DNA from 4 places in the Arsenophonus nasoniae genome. Region 4 is predicted to be linked to each of the others. Evidence: predicted binding sites of a transcription regulator. Region 4 holds the regulator's gene; each other region holds the start of a gene.
The links. Region 4 encodes Fur, which represses iron uptake genes when iron is present. Its sites were predicted from a motif close to ATAATAATGAGAACNACTATCAA; they were not measured.
Positions count from the first base shown of each region.

Region 1: a site for Fur is predicted at 1,958-1,980, ahead of feoA (ferrous iron transporter A). Genes of this name have one in related genera too.
Region 2: a site for Fur is predicted at 2,093-2,115, ahead of sufA (Fe-S cluster assembly scaffold SufA). Genes of this name have one in related genera too.
Region 3: a site for Fur is predicted at 1,807-1,829, ahead of exbB (tonB-system energizer ExbB). Genes of this name have one in related genera too.

Region 1 is NZ_CP038613.1:809,335-813,545, forward strand. It holds gene feoB (Fe(2+) transporter permease subunit FeoB) at 1-1,568, opposite strand, end outside; gene feoA (ferrous iron transporter A) at 1,636-1,863, opposite strand; gene ArsFIN_RS03790 (Tex family protein) at 2,175-4,211, opposite strand, start outside.
Region 2 is NZ_CP038613.1:2,037,879-2,042,089, forward strand. It holds gene sufC (Fe-S cluster assembly ATPase SufC) at 1-90, opposite strand, end outside; gene sufB (Fe-S cluster assembly protein SufB) at 135-1,634, opposite strand; gene sufA (Fe-S cluster assembly scaffold SufA) at 1,647-2,015, opposite strand; gene ArsFIN_RS10240 (hotdog fold thioesterase) at 2,332-2,742, opposite strand; partial or broken gene ydiJ (D-2-hydroxyglutarate dehydrogenase YdiJ) at 2,739-4,211, opposite strand, start outside.
Region 3 is NZ_CP038613.1:3,203,403-3,207,613, forward strand. It holds gene exbD (TonB system transport protein ExbD) at 289-720, opposite strand; gene exbB (tonB-system energizer ExbB) at 727-1,665, opposite strand; gene ArsFIN_RS16305 (DedA family protein) at 2,070-2,726, shown strand; gene carB (carbamoyl-phosphate synthase large subunit) at 2,801-4,211, opposite strand, start outside.
Region 4 is NZ_CP038613.1:1,103,104-1,107,314, reverse strand. It holds gene ArsFIN_RS05320 (type I secretion system permease/ATPase) at 1-60, shown strand, start outside; gene ybfE (LexA regulated protein) at 242-520, shown strand; gene fldA (flavodoxin FldA) at 711-1,244, shown strand; gene fur (ferric iron uptake transcriptional regulator) at 1,401-1,868, shown strand; gene ArsFIN_RS28125 (hypothetical protein) at 2,180-2,314, opposite strand; one part of gene ArsFIN_RS05300 (IS3 family transposase) at 2,561-2,840, shown strand; one part of gene ArsFIN_RS05300 (IS3 family transposase) at 2,840-3,720, shown strand; gene ArsFIN_RS05295 (hypothetical protein) at 3,770-4,156, shown strand; gene ArsFIN_RS05290 (lipase family protein) at 4,161-4,211, opposite strand, start outside.

The DNA of each region.
Region 1 (4,211 bases), 290 kb from region 4:
ATAATAATTACTTTTCCCGCTCTTAACACAAAACCTTTCAGTCTTTGCCAAGTTTGTAATAGTAATGTTTTTACGTGGGGTACATGGTAGACCGGTAATTCCATGATAAAAGGCGAAGAAGCCCCCCGTGCAATAGTATATTTCAATAACAATCCGGTTAGGATAGCAATAATGATACCTAATAAATAAAGAGAAAAAACAATACTTGCCCCATTTTTGCCAAAAAAAGCGGCCGCAAAGACAGCAAAGATAGCCAGTCTTGCACCGCAAGACATAAAGGGCGCCATCAAAATGGTGATTAATCGTTCACGCGGGGTATCTAATGTCCGTGCTCCCATAATAGCTGGCACATTACAACCAAAACCGACAATTAAAGGAACAAAAGATTTACCAGGCAGACCTAGTGCTTGCATTAGCCTATCCATGACAAATGCCGCGCGAGCCATATAACCTGAGTCTTCCAATATAGAAAGGAATAGATACATTAAACCAATTTGAGGAACTAAAGGTAATACCGTGTTGATACCTCCGCCTACCCCTTGGGCAAGGAAAACCGTCAGCCATTGTGGTAAATTAAAAGTATGGCCAATCCATTGAATTCCATGAATGAAAATGGCTTCTGAGCCACCTTCAAACAGGGGTTGTAATGCACCACCAATATTGATAGCAAGTATAAACATTAAATACATGATAAAAAGAAATGTAGGCAGCCCAAGCCAGCGATTAAGGACAATCTTGTCAATAAATTGCGTTAAGGTATTCGGTTTTGCCGTTTCAGTATTAATGACTGCTTCGCAAATGGTTGCAATAGTTTGATAGCGTGCATCAGCGATGATAAGTTCAGGCTCTTCAGGTTGTTTGGACTGCAAATGTGCTTTAATTTTACCTAATTTATCAGTGGGAATAGCGGTACGTTCGAGGCTATATATATCGCCTTCTAATATTTGTAGTGCTAACCAACGGCGCTGTTGATGACTGAATTTATTATGGTCGATAATTTGAGTTAATTTTTCTACTTCAGTGAGCAAAATATCGGGATAGTGGATGAGGGTTGCAATAAGATTATTACTATGTTGATCAATAGCTTGTTTTAATTTGCTAATACCTTTCGCGCGAGTCGATACGAGAGGGATAACAGGGCAACCTAGGCGTGTTTGTAGTTCATCAATATTAATGTGAATATTTTGGTTTTCAGCAATATCCAACATATTCAGTGCGACGATACAAGGTATACCTAATTCAATAAGTTGTATTGTTAGATAAAGATTTCGTTCGAGGTTAGCGGCATCGATAACATTGATCAACATATCCGCTTCGCCACTTAGGATGAAATGACAGGCAATTTGTTCATCGAGTGAGGTTTGTTCTGAAATCGTGGTTAATGAATAGGTGCCAGGCAAATCAACTAATTCAATATCGTATTCCGAGGTTGCAAAGCGGCCAACTTTTCGTTCAACGGTGACACCAGCCCAATTTCCAACACGTTGGCGCGCGCCTGTTAATTGATTAAAGAGTGTTGTTTTACCAGCGTTAGGGTTGCCAATAAGGCCAATAGTTAATGATTTCATAGTTCTGGGGTCAGATGAGTAATAAGCAATAGGCTATTTAATTATCATAAAAATATTTTTATACCGCTTAGTTGCCGGCATCGTCTAAATTTAATAGTGCAAGATCTTTTTTTCTTAAGATCAAGTTCATACGGCGAGTTTCTATTTGAATAGGATCACCGAGCGGTGCTATACGAATAACGCTAAAAAAAGATCCAGGTAACATGCCTAAAGAGAGTAACTTCTGACGGTAAGCTGGATTTATTTCTGTTGAAAATCCGACAATTTTGTATCGGTGATTAGGAAGAATTGACATAGACACTTCCACTATAAAGCCCAAAAAAACAAAGATACCGTAAATGGGTACCAGACGAATAGCAAATTTAATAGGAAATATTATCATTATCACATTAATAATGATAATCATAATTATGTGCTACTCGAATTAATTTAGCGCTTTTTTTAAATGACAGCAATTGATATTGATCAATAGTTCCCTAGTGAGTGAGCTATTGGCATCAAAATTAGTGTTAATTCATTATTTTTATTAAAAAAACGATTTTCTAAAATTGAATAGGGTAATAGCCTGATGCAAGATCAGACTATTAGCTATATAAATATTTTCTATTAGCGCTTTTTATTGAGTGCTGCCGCCAGCGCATCACTCATAACACTATTACCTAATGGCGTATTGTTTGGTTGGGATGTTTTAGTTGAACTGGCTGAGGGGGTATTTCTGCCTGTTTGTTGTTTATGACGATGTCGTGATGTATCTGCTGTTTTCTCATCTAGGCGCATAGTTAGCGCAATTCGTTTACGGTTTAAATCAATATCGATGACTTTAACGGTGATAATATCTCCTGCTTTGACTAAAGAATGCGGATCTTTAATAAATTTATCGGACAGGGAGGAGATGTGTACCAAGCCATCCTGGTGAACGCCAATATCCACAAATGCACCAAAATTGGTCACATTGGTTACCGAACCTTCTAATATCATGCCTACTTTAAGATCTTCCATTGTTTCAATGCCATCGACAAAAGAGGCTGTTTTAAATTCTGGTCGTGGGTCTCGTCCAGGCTTTTCTAATTGTTTTAAAATATCATTTACCGTCGGAATACCAAATTTGTCAGTAGTAAACTGTTCTGGTTTGAGATTATTGAGCACGCTCGTGTTACCCATAATCGTTTTCAAGGGTTGCTTAGTGGTTAATAAAATTTTTTCTACGATCGGATAAGCCTCAGGATGAACTGTTGAGGCATCGAGAGGATTATTCCCTGCCATGATGCGTAAAAAACCTGCACACTGCTCAAAAGCTTTTGTACCAAGACGCGTGACTTTCAATAGTTGTTTGCGGTCATTAAAACGTCCGTGTTCATTACGCCAATTAACGACATTTTGGGCAATTGTTTTATTTAGCCCTGCAACATGTGAAAGAAGAGCAACAGAGGCGGTATTGAGATCGACACCAACTGCGTTTACACAATCTTCGACTACCGTTGTTAATTTTTTAGCGAGTAAGGTTTGGTTAACATCATGTTGGTATTGACCAACACCAATTGATTTAGGATCGATTTTTACTAATTCCGCTAACGGGTCTTGTAAACGGCGAGCAATAGAGACTGCTCCACGTAAAGAAACATCGAGATTGGGAAATTCTTGAGCCGCTAACTCAGAGGCCGAGTAAACTGAAGCGCCAGATTCACTAACAATCACTTTTTGGGCGGTAATTTCGGGGTACTGTTTTTTAACTGCGGTAAAAAAGCGTTCAGTTTCACGCGAAGCAGTACCATTACCAATAGCGACCAAGGCAACTTTATATTTCTCGCATAAAGATGCAATAGTTGCTGCAGATTTTGTTGCTTGTCCGGTGTGAGGATAAATAGTGTCTGTAGTAATGAGTTTGCCAGTCCCATCAACAATGGCAACTTTAACGCCTGTACGTAAACCAGGATCTAATCCCATAGTGGTATGCATACCGGCAGGCGCTGCCATTAAAAGGTCATGTAGATTACGTGCGAAAACATGAATCGCTTCTTCTTCTGCTTTTTCCCGCAAGGTACCCATCAATTCTGTTTCAAGGTGTAACAGAATTTTGACTCGCCATGTCCAACTAATAACGGCTTTTCGCCACTTATCTGCTGGTGCATTATTTAGATGTAAGCCAAAGTGGCGAGTAATAATTTCTTCACAATAACTTTCTTTTGGCGATGGTTCAAATTGTGGATCGGCATTAAGTGATAATTGTAAAATACCCTCGTTACGGCCACGAAACATGGCAAGTGCTCGGTGGGATGGGATATGCGCAATAAGCTCATGGTGATCAAAATAATCGCTAAATTTTGCCCCTACTGTTTCTTTACCTTCGATAACTTTGGCTGTTAAGTGGGCATTTTTCCACAAATAATCACGAATTTTGCTAAGTAAATTTGCATCTTCAGCAAAGCGTTCCATTAGAATATAACGGGCACCATCAAGTGCAGCTTTAGTGTCATTAATATTTTTTTGTGGATCAATAAAGGTTTCGGCTATTTGTTCTGGTATCTGCTGGGGGTCATTCCATAATTGCTCCGCGAGTGGTGCTAAGCCTGCTTCAATTGCTATTTGGCCTCGTGTACGTCGTTTGGGTTTATATGGTAAATAGAGATCTTCGAGCTCAGTTTT
Region 2 (4,211 bases), 930 kb from region 4:
ATGTACTTCACCCGCTTTTACTTCTAGGTTTAATCCGTTAAGAATTTGATTACCTTCAATACTGACATTTAAATTTTTAACACTTAACATTTCATTGGCCTTTGAATAACTTAGTATTCTTTTAATAGGAACTATTAACCCACACTATGTTCCAAGCTAATTGCTAACAATTTTTGCGCTTCTACGGCAAACTCTAACGGTAATTTAGAAAAAACATCTTTACAGAAACCATTTACTATCATGGAAATGGCGTCATCCTCACTAATGCCACGTTGTAAACAATAAAAAAGTTGATCTTCACCAATACGCGATGTCGTGGCTTCATGCTCTAACTGAGCGCTACTATTTTTTACTTCGATATAAGGAAAGGTATGCGCGCCACATTCTGTGCCAATTAACATAGAATCACATTGGGTATAATTTCTGGCATTTTCTGCAGTCGGTAAAATCTTTACTAAACCGCGGTAACTATTTTGACTGCGGCCAGCTGAAATTCCTTTGGAAATAATTGTCGAATGCGTATTCTTACCAATATGGATCATTTTTGTACCGGTATCAGCCTGTTGATTACCATTGGTTAATGCAACTGAAAAAAATTCGCCCACTGAATTATCCCCTTGCAGAATAACACTGGGATATTTCCAAGTAATTGCCGATCCTGTTTCAGACTGCGTCCAGGACATTTTGGCATTTTCTCCCTCACATAAGGCGCGTTTAGTGACAAAATTTAAAATTCCACCAGTTTCACTTTCACCCCCTGAAAACCAGTTTTGTACGGTAGAATATTTTACTTCAGCATCCTTATGAATAATAACTTCAACTACAGCGGCATGTAATTGATAACTCTCTCGCACTGGCGCAGAGCATCCCTCAATATAACTAACGTAGCTGCCTTCATCAGCAACCAAGATAGTGCGCTCAAACTGACCTGTCTTAGCCGCATTAATACGAAAATAGGTTGATAATTCCATCGGGCAACGAACACCTTTTGGCACATAAACAAATGTGCCATCAGAAGCGACAGCAGAATTCAATGCAGCAAAAAAATTATCCCGATTAGAAACAACCGTACCGATATATTTTTTTACTAATTCAGGATATTGTTGGATTGCCTCACCGAAAGAACAAAAAATAATACCCAGTTTTGCTAATTCGCTACGATAGGTTGTCGAAACTGAAACCGAGTCAAAGATAGCATCTACCGCAACCGATTTGCCCTCACGTACTGGCACGCCTAGTTTATTGAATGCTTCTTCAACTTCTGCGGTCAGATAATTATTGCTATGGGTATTACTCTCGTCAGCTGATGAATCAATTTCAGCATGACAATTTTCATCGCAACTATTACAGGATGGCGCTGCATAATAACTATATTCCTGATAGTTTAAATCAGGATAATAGCCTTTAAGCCAGTGTGGCTCTTCCATACCCAACCAATGTTGATAAGCTTCTAAACGAAACTGTAACATCCAATCAGGTTCATTACGTTTGGCTGAAATGGCTTTGATAACCTCTTCATTGAGGCCTTTAGCTAATTCATCCGTTGCAACCTGAGTGAAAAACCCCTCTTTATAACGATGTTCCACTAACCATTGTTGAACATCATCACCAATTTCTATATTACGCTGTGACATAATTTAATTCGCTTAAATACCAAAGCTTTCACCACAACCACAAGCGTGCTGAGCTTTAGGATTATTAAATTTAAATACTTGATTAAGTCCCTCACGAACATAATCAACCTCAGTGCCATCAATAAATGGCATTGCTTTTAGAGGCACAAAAAGTTTGGCGCCATTATTTTCAAACAGCAAATATTCTTTGGTTGGATTATCAATCAATGCAATAACATAACCAAATCCTGCACAGCCTGATTGTTTGATATTAAGAGATAATCCCTGACTATCAGGATTTTTTTTCATTAATTTACGAATTTGAGCAGCCGCTTTATCGGTCATGGTAAGGCCCTGCCAGGTTGTTTCATTTAAAGAAAAAGTATCAACATGCTCTGCCATTATTGACCTCACTAAACTAATATTTTCACTATATTATACTATGTAAGTAACTAGACTTTTTTTGCTTAATATTATATATGGTAATGATAACATTTCTCACTTCAACCATTTATTTTAAGAGGATATTTTCATTAGCATATTTTTTCAGCAAAAAGTGGCATTTATTTTACTATAATTTCACAATTTTCAATTCATTATTTATTTTAATTCACTGATAAATATATTAAAAATAAAATTAACCAGCAAATTTATAAATGTTTCAGGTGAAAACCAAAGTGTTGCAAAAAAATTTACTTTTGTTCTTAATCACGCGCCATTAAATTATTGCGGTTGTCAAACGGCAAATACAGCTCAGTTTTAATTGTTCATCAAAAATTTTTATCGACCAGACTTGTTGCCGTCGCCCTAGATGGATCGCGCTACACACGCCACGCACTTTGCCTGAAGATACTGGCCTAATATGGCTAGCGTTAATTTCAGTACCGACCACTTTTTGCTCACCTTGAGTACACAGATAACCGGCTATCGAGCCTAACGATTCAGCTAATACCACCGAAGCACCACCATGTAATAATCCAAACGGTTGCATGGTACGTTGATCAACCGGCATTGTTGCTTCAATGGTATCATCGCTGATACTTAGCATAACAATACCTAAATGGGATAAAATGCTGTTTTTACTCCAACTATTAATTTCTTCGAGGGTATAAGGACGTTGCCAAATCATTTAATAATCTCCAATAGTGCTTGTAATGGATGTTTTATTATTCCTTCTCCATTCGCTTTACTTGACTACGGCAGGAATAGCCAGTTGCTAAACAGCGTTTTAGGGGTAATTTTTGTAATTGATTTCCCCAAGATAAGGCATAAATTCCCTTTGAATTTGCCAAATGTTTAACTTCATGACCATAAGTTCCTGCCATCCCGCAACAGCCAACATTCACATTAATAAGTTGACAACCGAATTGAGCAAAAATTTTAATCCAATGCTGAGCACTAGCAGCGAGCAATGACATTTCGGTACAGTGCCCCAATAAATACCATTTTTCAGTTGTTAACTTCGATACGGGCTTTGACGCTAGTGCTGTTATCAGCCATTCATTAACTAATTTAACCTCAAAATCACCACGTTTATTACCGAGAATTTGATTATATTCATCGCGATAACAGAGCACTAGAGCTGGATCGATACCGACCATAGGAATTGATAATTTAGCTAAACGGTTAAGAAAATTCGCTGTCTTTTGTGCTGTTTCGGCAAAACGGGTTAAATATCCCTTAATATGTAACGCTTTTCCATTAGCTAAAAAGGGCAATAATATCGGCCGATAACCTAATCGTTCAATTAAATGAATAAAATCAGCAACCACCTTAGCATCATAATAGCTAGTAAAGGGGTCTTGGACGATAAAAACAAATTGACTGCGCATCTTTTCTGATAAACTTTCTAACTGCGACAATGACAGTGATAATGCTGCATGCGCAGCCAATTGTTGTTGTAAACTGGGCGTAGAAAGTTGAGGAAAATCTGTTAATCCAATCACCTTGTAACTTAAAGTTTGTATCCACTTTTGCTGTAAGATAAAATTAAACCAACGTGGATGCTTTGCCATTAACGGTAAAGTCAATTCAATACTGGCAACAACATAGTCACTGATTGGTCGCAAATAGCGGCTATAATAGAGCGCTAAAAATTTTGCTCTAAAAGTGGGAACATCAATTTTAACTGGGCATTGAGTTGAACATGCTTTACAAGCTAAACAGCCCGCCATCGCTTCTTTTACTTCATGGGAAAAATCATATTGTCCACACTTAGCTCGCAAGGTATGGTATAAGCGTGTTATTTTTTGCCACCAAGAGAGTTTATAACTCTTGATATCCTCGGCAAATAACTTTAGGTTTATGCCATGCTTAACCTGTAACCTTAACCACTCTCGCATTAAAGTTGCCCTTCCTTTAGGTGAATGAATGCGTTGTTGTGATATTTTCATCGAAGGGCACATTGGACTATTAACATCAAAATTAAAACATAAACCATTGCCGTTACATGCCATGACACGCTCAAAAGTTTGCCTTACATTAATCGGGATGATGCGATCATAAGTTCCTCTTTTCACTGTATCGATCGGTATTAACGGAAGCTCTACATTAAGCGATGAGCATATTTTTCCTGGATTTAATTGATTAAAGGGATCA
Region 3 (4,211 bases), 1.8 Mb from region 4:
AAACTTACGAACACTTACGCCTAACTTAATAGTTAAAAAAATGAAATTAATAACCAGAAATCATGTGAAATATAAATATAAGTTTTTTATTATTATATTTTAATTTCATGTGATAGCTTATTATTTTGTAATATTAACAAATTTGAAATCATGAATTGTATTATTTGATAACAATACTATTAATATGGTTATTAAATATAAAAAATATTACACTATTGATTTATTACTAATGTAATTGAATCGAAACTGGGTATTTAATTACCCAGTTTTGACAATATTAGCAATACACTATTTTGTACTCTGTGACATCTCCATGCCAACTAATCCCACTTTAAGGTAACCAGATTTACGTAATAAGTTCATTACATCCATAATCCTTTCATAATTTACTGTTTTATCTGCTTGAAAAAAAATAGTGGTTTCTTTATTGTTTGTACCGGTTATCTGATCCAATGCTGATGCCAATTGTTCCTGCGAGACATTTTGCTCTCCAACATACATTAGACCATTAGCTTTCACAGTTAAAAATAACGGTTTTTCCGGTCTAGGTTGAGGTTTAGCTGTAGAAGCCGGTAAATTAACTTTAATATCAACTGTCGCTAAAGGTGACGCAACCATGAAAATAATTAGTAAAACCAGCATTACATCAATAAATGGTGTAACATTAATTTCATGCATTTCACCATTATCATTTAAATCATCGTTTAAACGGATCGCCATAAGCACTTACCTTTTTTTATTACTATCAGCTAAATCCAAATCTCTACCTAATAATACCGTAGCCTGAGCAGCTACATCGCCCAGTTGACCTCGATAAGTATTAATCATGCGCGCAAATAAATTATAGATAACCACTGCTGGTATCGCGGCTACCAGCCCTATTGCCGTGGCTAACAAAGCTTCTGCTATGCCAGGCGCAACAACAGCTAAATTAGTCGTTTGAGAGTGGGCTATACCAATAAAGCTATTCATAATTCCCCAGACTGTACCAAATAAACCAATGAAGGGGGAAATTGCCCCTATCGTTGCTAAATAACCATTACCTCGCCCCATGTAACGACTAATTGAAGCAACAGCTCTTTCAAGGCGAAAACTGGCACGATCTTTGGTTCCATTTAAATCATGACTACCGGCTGATAATGTTTTTTCCGCCACAACTTCATCATATAATTTTCGAGTAACACTATTTTTTTTAAATGTTGCAGCAATTCCTATCGCATCATCAAGTGATTTTACTTTAGATAATTTTTGCTGTTCTTTTTGTAGCTGTCGATATGCTCCAATCATTTCAATGCCTTTTGAGAAAAACAGAGCCCAAGTAATGATTGAAGCAACAATTAATCCTAGCATGACTGCTTTCACAACCATGTCAGCATGCTGATACATACTCCAAATCGAAAGATCTTGATCAAATCCTCGTTGTGCAGTTAATAAATTAGGTTCCTGTTGTAGCGCCGCTAAATTTTTTTCAGTGGCAAAATCTTTCTCACTTGCTTGCACTTCATTAGCTGAAGTCGTTGGAAGTGAATTTGCAATGGATATATCTTGCTGATTAGGTATATTAACAGGCAGAGACTGCTCAGACAGGTCTGCCAGATTTGTCTCGGCGAATGTTATATTTATCAAACTTATTGCCAATAAAATAGAAGCTATCAATTTACGCATCAGTTGGCTATCACTCTTCTGTTATTTAACGCGATCTTTTAGCTGATCATATCCTATGCCAGCTAGTCTATTCGTAGTAAATCTTTTTTTACCACACTTACATTATGTAAAACTTACTGATCATACCAGACATTAAATCATTTGATAGTAATTATCATTACTATTTGATGAATTTTTTATTTATTTACTTGTTATCAATAAGTTTGCTGCAATTTGACTTGTTCTAATAACAAGTGGCCACAACAGACATTTCCCATTTTTAATATTCTTTTCTCTGAGATAGACACTTTTTATTCAACTTGCTTTTATACTAAACGCGTGAATAAATTCAACATAATCCAGCTTTTTAAGGTAAACTGGCAACTATATCGGTTCTTCATTGGTTGTTATTAACAGGGTAAGCTATGCAAGTTCTCAATGAAATCGTGATGGCAATTTGGCATCATGATTTTACTAAACTAATTAATCCCGATATTTTATGGATTATTTATGCAGTACTTTTTACCATTATCGTATTAGAAAATGGTATTCTTCCTGCAGCATTTCTGCCAGGAGATACGCTACTTATTCTTTCCGGTGCTTTAATTGCAAAAGGTGTTCTTTCCTTTATTCCGACAATTATTATTTTAACTGTTGCCGCTAGCCTAGGTTGCTGGTTAGGTTTTTTACAGGGGCGATGGCTTAGCGATACGAATATAATAAAACAATGGTTAAAACAGATCCCACAAGAGTATTACGATCGTGCAAACCGATTATTCAATAACCAAGGCTTATATGCGCTTTTGATCGGTCGTTTTTTAGCTTTTGTTCGCACACTATTGCCGGTTTTAGCCGGACTTTCGACCTTAAACCACCGCCGCTTTCAATTATTCAATTGGCTTAGCGGCCTATTATGGATTGGGATCATTGTTTCTCTAGGTTACTCAATAAATCAAATTCCTTTTATCAAACGCCACGAAAATATTGTCATGAATATTTTAATATTCTTACCTATACTGCTTCTCATTAGCGGATTCATCGGCTCACTTGTCGTATATTGGAAACATAAAAAAAACAAATAAATATCATGGGTTTTATTAAAGCATAATAAGAAAATGGCCCTTCGAGTAGGGCCATTGCAAATAGCGAGTAATCGTTAATGTCGGATCATTTTATGCATCTCTTGGACAGAGATTACCTGCTCTGTAGGATCAGCATTGAGGGAAATCGCTGTCGCAAAGCCGCCATTAATAGTGGTATCATAATTTACTTTATATTGTAATGCGCTACGACGAATAAGCTTCGAATCTTCTATTGCACGACGACCTGCGGTTGTATTGACAATATAACTGTATTCACCATTTTTTATTCTATCCTGAATATGAGGGCGCCCCTCATGAACTTTATTAACTAAACGCGGGTTAATTCCTGCCTCACCCAATACAATTGCCGTGCCATGAGTTGCATCTAACTCAAAACCATGCTCAATTAATTTAGCCGCTAAATCAACCACCTTGGCTTTATCATTTTCTCTTACAGAGAGTAATGCCCGCCCGGATTTTTTCATCGTAGAAGAACAACCAAACATGGCTTTAGCAAATGCTTCGGCAAAAGTACGACCTATACCCATAACTTCACCGGTAGAACGCATTTCTGGTCCCAAAATAGGATCAACACCAGGGAATTTATTAAATGGCAATACGACTTCTTTAACCGAATAGTAAGGTGGAATAATTTCTTTGGTTACACCCTGTTTCTCTAAAGATTGTCCGACCATGACGCGAGCGGCTACTTTTGCCAGTGCTATGCCTGTTGCTTTTGATACAAAAGGCACTGTACGTGCAGCACGCGGATTTACTTCGATTAAATAAACTTCATTATCTTTAACGGCAAATTGCACATTCACTAATCCTCGAACACGTAGTTCAAAGGCCAGCTTTTTTACCTGCTCACGCATGACATTCTGTATATTCTGACTCAAGGTATAAGGTGGCAAGGAACAGGCAGAATCACCGGAGTGAACGCCAGCTTGTTCAATATGCTCCATAATACCACCAATTAAAACGGTTTCCCCATCACAGATAGCATCGACATCAACCTCAATGGCATCATCCAGAAAATGATCGAGTAAAACTGGCGCATCATTGGAAACACTCACCGCGGTCTGAAAGTACCGTCGTAAGTCAGTTTCATCGTAGACAATCTCCATTGCCCGACCACCTAAAACATAAGAAGGACGTACAACTAAGGGGTAACCAATACTATGAGCCTTTTCTATCGCCTGTTCAATAGTGGTAACCGTGGCGTTTTCTGGTTGTTTCAGTCCTAAACGGGCCACTGCTTGTTGAAAACGCTCACGATCTTCAGCTCGATCAATCGCATCTGGGCTAGTGCCAATAATAGGAACGCCCGCTTCTTCTAAAGCAAGCGCTAATTTTAATGGTGTCTGGCCACCATACTGCACAATGACACCTTCAGGCTGTTCAATCCTAACTATTTCTAATACATCTTCTAATGTTACTGGTTCAAAATAGAGACGATCAGAAGTATCATAATCGGTAGAAACT
Region 4 (4,211 bases):
GGGTTTTATGCTCAACTCTGGTATCAGCAAATAGGATCAAAGGCAAAAATTAACGCTTAAACATGACACAAGTCGCCAGTAAGCTCACATTTATCTGTTTTACTGGCTATGTCTCATTTCAGTTGCTCACTAATAGACTGCTTTATCAATAGGATATATTTTATCTGATAGTAGCGATAGTTATCTTGCTAGGGTATGATTGTTTTAAGTAACTAGCAAATTTCCATCAACATTTAAATTTATGGCAAAAGAGCAGACTGATCGCACAACCCGGGATCTATTCGCCGATGAACTTAGACCTGGGCGTCCGAAAACCAATCCCTTATCTCGACATGAACAATTAAAAATTAATAAACGTAATCAATTAAAACGTGATAAAAGCAAAGGATTACGTCGTATCGAATTAAAAATCAATGAGCGGGCTGTTGCGGCATTAAATATGCTAGCCCAAGAACAAAAAATAAGCCGTAGTGAACTAATAGAACAAATATTACTGACACAATTAGCAAAGAAAAACTGATGAGTTGCAGTTTTACTAGTTTATTTTGTCTAAAACACACAAAATTGACAGAATTATGCAGTTATTTTCGTCAAAATAATGGTCATTTAATTATTTATTAATCAACTGTTATTATCTTTCCTATTACTACTGTTAGTAACAATAAGATAACTAAACAACGCAAATTAAAATCAAGAGGTTTATTTACTTTATGGCAATCATAGGTATCTTCTTCGGCAGTGATACTGGCAATACAGAAAATATTGCCAAAATGATCCAAGAAAAACTTGGCGGCGCTGATATTGCTGAAATTCATGATATTGCTAAAAGCAGTAAAGAGGATATTGAAGCATTTGATATTTTACTATTCGGTATTCCTACCTGGTATTATGGTGAAGCACAGTGTGATTGGGACGATTTCTTTCCGACATTGGAAGAAATTGATTTTGAAGGTAAGCTGGTGGCTATTTTTGGTTGTGGCGATCAAGAGGATTATGCGGAATATTTTTGTGATGCCATGGGTACAGTGAAAGAGATTATTGAATCTAACGGTGCTAGCATTATTGGTCACTGGCCAACCGAAGGTTACCACTTCGAAGCATCAAAAGGACTCGCTGATGACACTCACTTTATTGGTCTTGCGATTGATGAAGACAGGCAACCAGAACTAACCGATGAGCGAGTGCAAAATTGGGTAAAACAAATATCCGACGAGCTAGAATTGCCAGCCATCATCCATAGATAGATGTCAATTTTTTTTGTACATGATAATTCCTGCAAATTGTGTAATGATATTAAGACATATATAATTGTAAAATTAGTATGAAAGAAACAGTATGCTACTGTTAACAATGTTTTGATATTATTGAATTCACTACTAATGCAACAAGGTAGGATCCGTATGACCGACAACAATAAAGCATTGAAGAATGCAGGGCTTAAAGTAACACTTCCACGTTTGAAAATTTTAGAGGTATTACAAGAGCCAGAGTGCCATCACGTCAGTGCGGAAGATCTCTATAAAAAACTCATTGATATGGAGGAAGAGATTGGCCTCGCAACGGTTTATCGTGTACTTAACCAATTTGATGAAGCTGGTATTGTTACTCGTCATAACTTTGAAGGCGGTAAATCAGTTTTTGAGCTGACACAACAACATCACCACGATCACTTAATTTGCTTAGATTGTGGTAAAGTTATTGAATTTAGTGATGAATCGATTGAAACAAGACAAAAAAACATCGCTGAGCGTCATGGTATTAAACTCTCTAATCACAGTCTCTATCTCTATGGACATTGCTCCAAAAAAGACCATTGTGATGAAAACGACTTGGGGCATCCAGCCCGGAATAGTAAAGAAGAAAAATAACCCTGCCTATCACTGTTTTTGTTATTAATCAGTTGAAAATAAAAGGAGAATAGAAGCGAATTTCTCCTTTTATTTTACCACAATATTTTGCTTTATTGTTCCACCTAAAAATTAGCCAAGATTTTAACAATTTTTTCATTTTACCTTCCAAACAATGAGATATCAGTTGAAAAGTATTATGCCTTACACGGTTGCCACTTATTCAGTTACAAATAATCACTCATCTATAACATCCTTATGTATGACACAACAAATAATTTATGCTTGGCCTATTGTAGGCGATGGCGCTAACATCTTGCTTGACATGCAACTTACCCTTGCGGTTCAATTCCCCGCTTACGTAACTCCTTCCTTAAGATACGCATGATCCACATCGCTAAAGAAGTATCACCATCTTTTTTGGCCTGTTCTTCGTGCTGCTCACGAAATTTCTCCGTAAGACGCATTTGATATTGTGGCGAACGCTTTTCTTTTGGCATTGAAATTGGTAATTACCAGATATTGTGATGTTTAGATGGTAACTATTATTGTAATGATACAGTAACCATAAAACAACGAAGCCCGCAGGTGCTACCAACACCTACGAGCCTCTCACCACAACATTAACAGGAGTAATGCTATGGCTTGTAGTGGTCTAATAAAACTGTAGAGATTTATAGCTTATAATTAAGCAAAATCTTATAGGTATAAATATGACCCGAAAAGTAAAAGTAACCTTTAGCGGAAAGCAAAAACTGGAATATGCAAAACTCATGGTTGAAGGTGGATATAGCAATATCCAAGTTGAAAAAATATCCGGTGCGGGTAAATCTGCCGTATCACGATGGAAGCAACAATATCTTGCCGAGTTAAATGGGAATACGCCTGTAAAATCAAAAGCGTTAACACCCGAGCAACAGCGCATACAAGAATTAGAAGTTCAACTTAAGCGTGCTCAGAGGGATAATGACATATTAAAAAAAGCCGCGGCTTACTTCATCCTCGACAATCAAAACTCAAAATCGTGAAGCAACTGAAAATCATGTACCCCAATTTTACGGTCACTGAGTTATGCCATCTTTTTGAAGTAAGCAGCAGTAGTTTTTATTATGAAACGAAAATACCGACAGTTGAAAATGAAAGACTGTGTGGCGAAATCAAACGTATTTTTTATACATCGGGTCAAATTTATGGCAAAAGACGTATTCAAGCCGAGTTAAAGGGTTTAGGGCACCAAATTGGCACTTATAAAATATCGAACATCATGAAATTAAATCAATTAGTTGCAATTAGACCAACGAAAAAGCACTACTATCACTCATCGGGTAACGAACATCGATATGCCCCTAATTTGCTTAAACGACAATTTTCCCCTGAACAGCATAATCACTATTATGTCGGGGATATCACGTATATTAGACATCACTATGGGTGGAGCTATTTAGCCTGTGTGTTGGATTTAGCCACCAAAGAAATTATTGGTTATGCCTTATCAACAAAACCGGATTCGAAATTAGTGAAAGAAGCCTTAGATAACGCAATTGAACGGCAATTACCGGATACGACAAGTTTGATGTTCCATTCAGATCAAGGTTGCCAATATTCATCGGAGGAGCTTAGGGCGCACCTCTTTGAACGGAAAATAACTCAAAGCATGAGTCGGCGAGGTAATTGCCTCGATAATGCCGTGATGGAAAGATTTTTTAGGAGTTTAAAGACAGAAAGACTTAACCGTTTATCGTTTATGAATCATCAATCTGTTGTCTGTGAAGTTGAAAATTATATTCAGTTTTACAATTATTATCGACGCCATTCAACGATTGGTTATTTAACGCCACATCAAAAATATCATGAACTAAAAAATGCCGCTTAGATCTTCTACAGAATTTGTTGACCATTACATCAATCATTGGGGGTGCACAATGCTGTCTGATAGCAACATTCTTTTTTCCGAGTTAGCTGATGTGCTTCGCAAGCTAGATATCTCACATTTGAGTACCGATGAAATGCTACAGTTGGCAAATAGTAGTGAAGAGTGCTGGGCTGGATTGTGTCATAATTTACATTTTCTAGCGAAAACCCTGGTTTCTTTGGCAGATAATAAAGTATCAGAGTTTTCTCTGGAAAGCCTATGTCAATTAGGGCATGGGTTGTCGGCAACGGCGCTTCCATTTGAATTATCAATGGAAGCGCTAATAACGTCTATTTCTCTTTTACGCACCTGGGCGCACAGCTTGAAATTGTATTCATTACCTCAAGGAAATATTTTAACACTGATCAAAATAGGATCAAAAAGTGGTAGCGACTAGGTTGTCAAACTGCTTGCTGATACAAAGTACGAATATGCGCTACATATCTGCTATG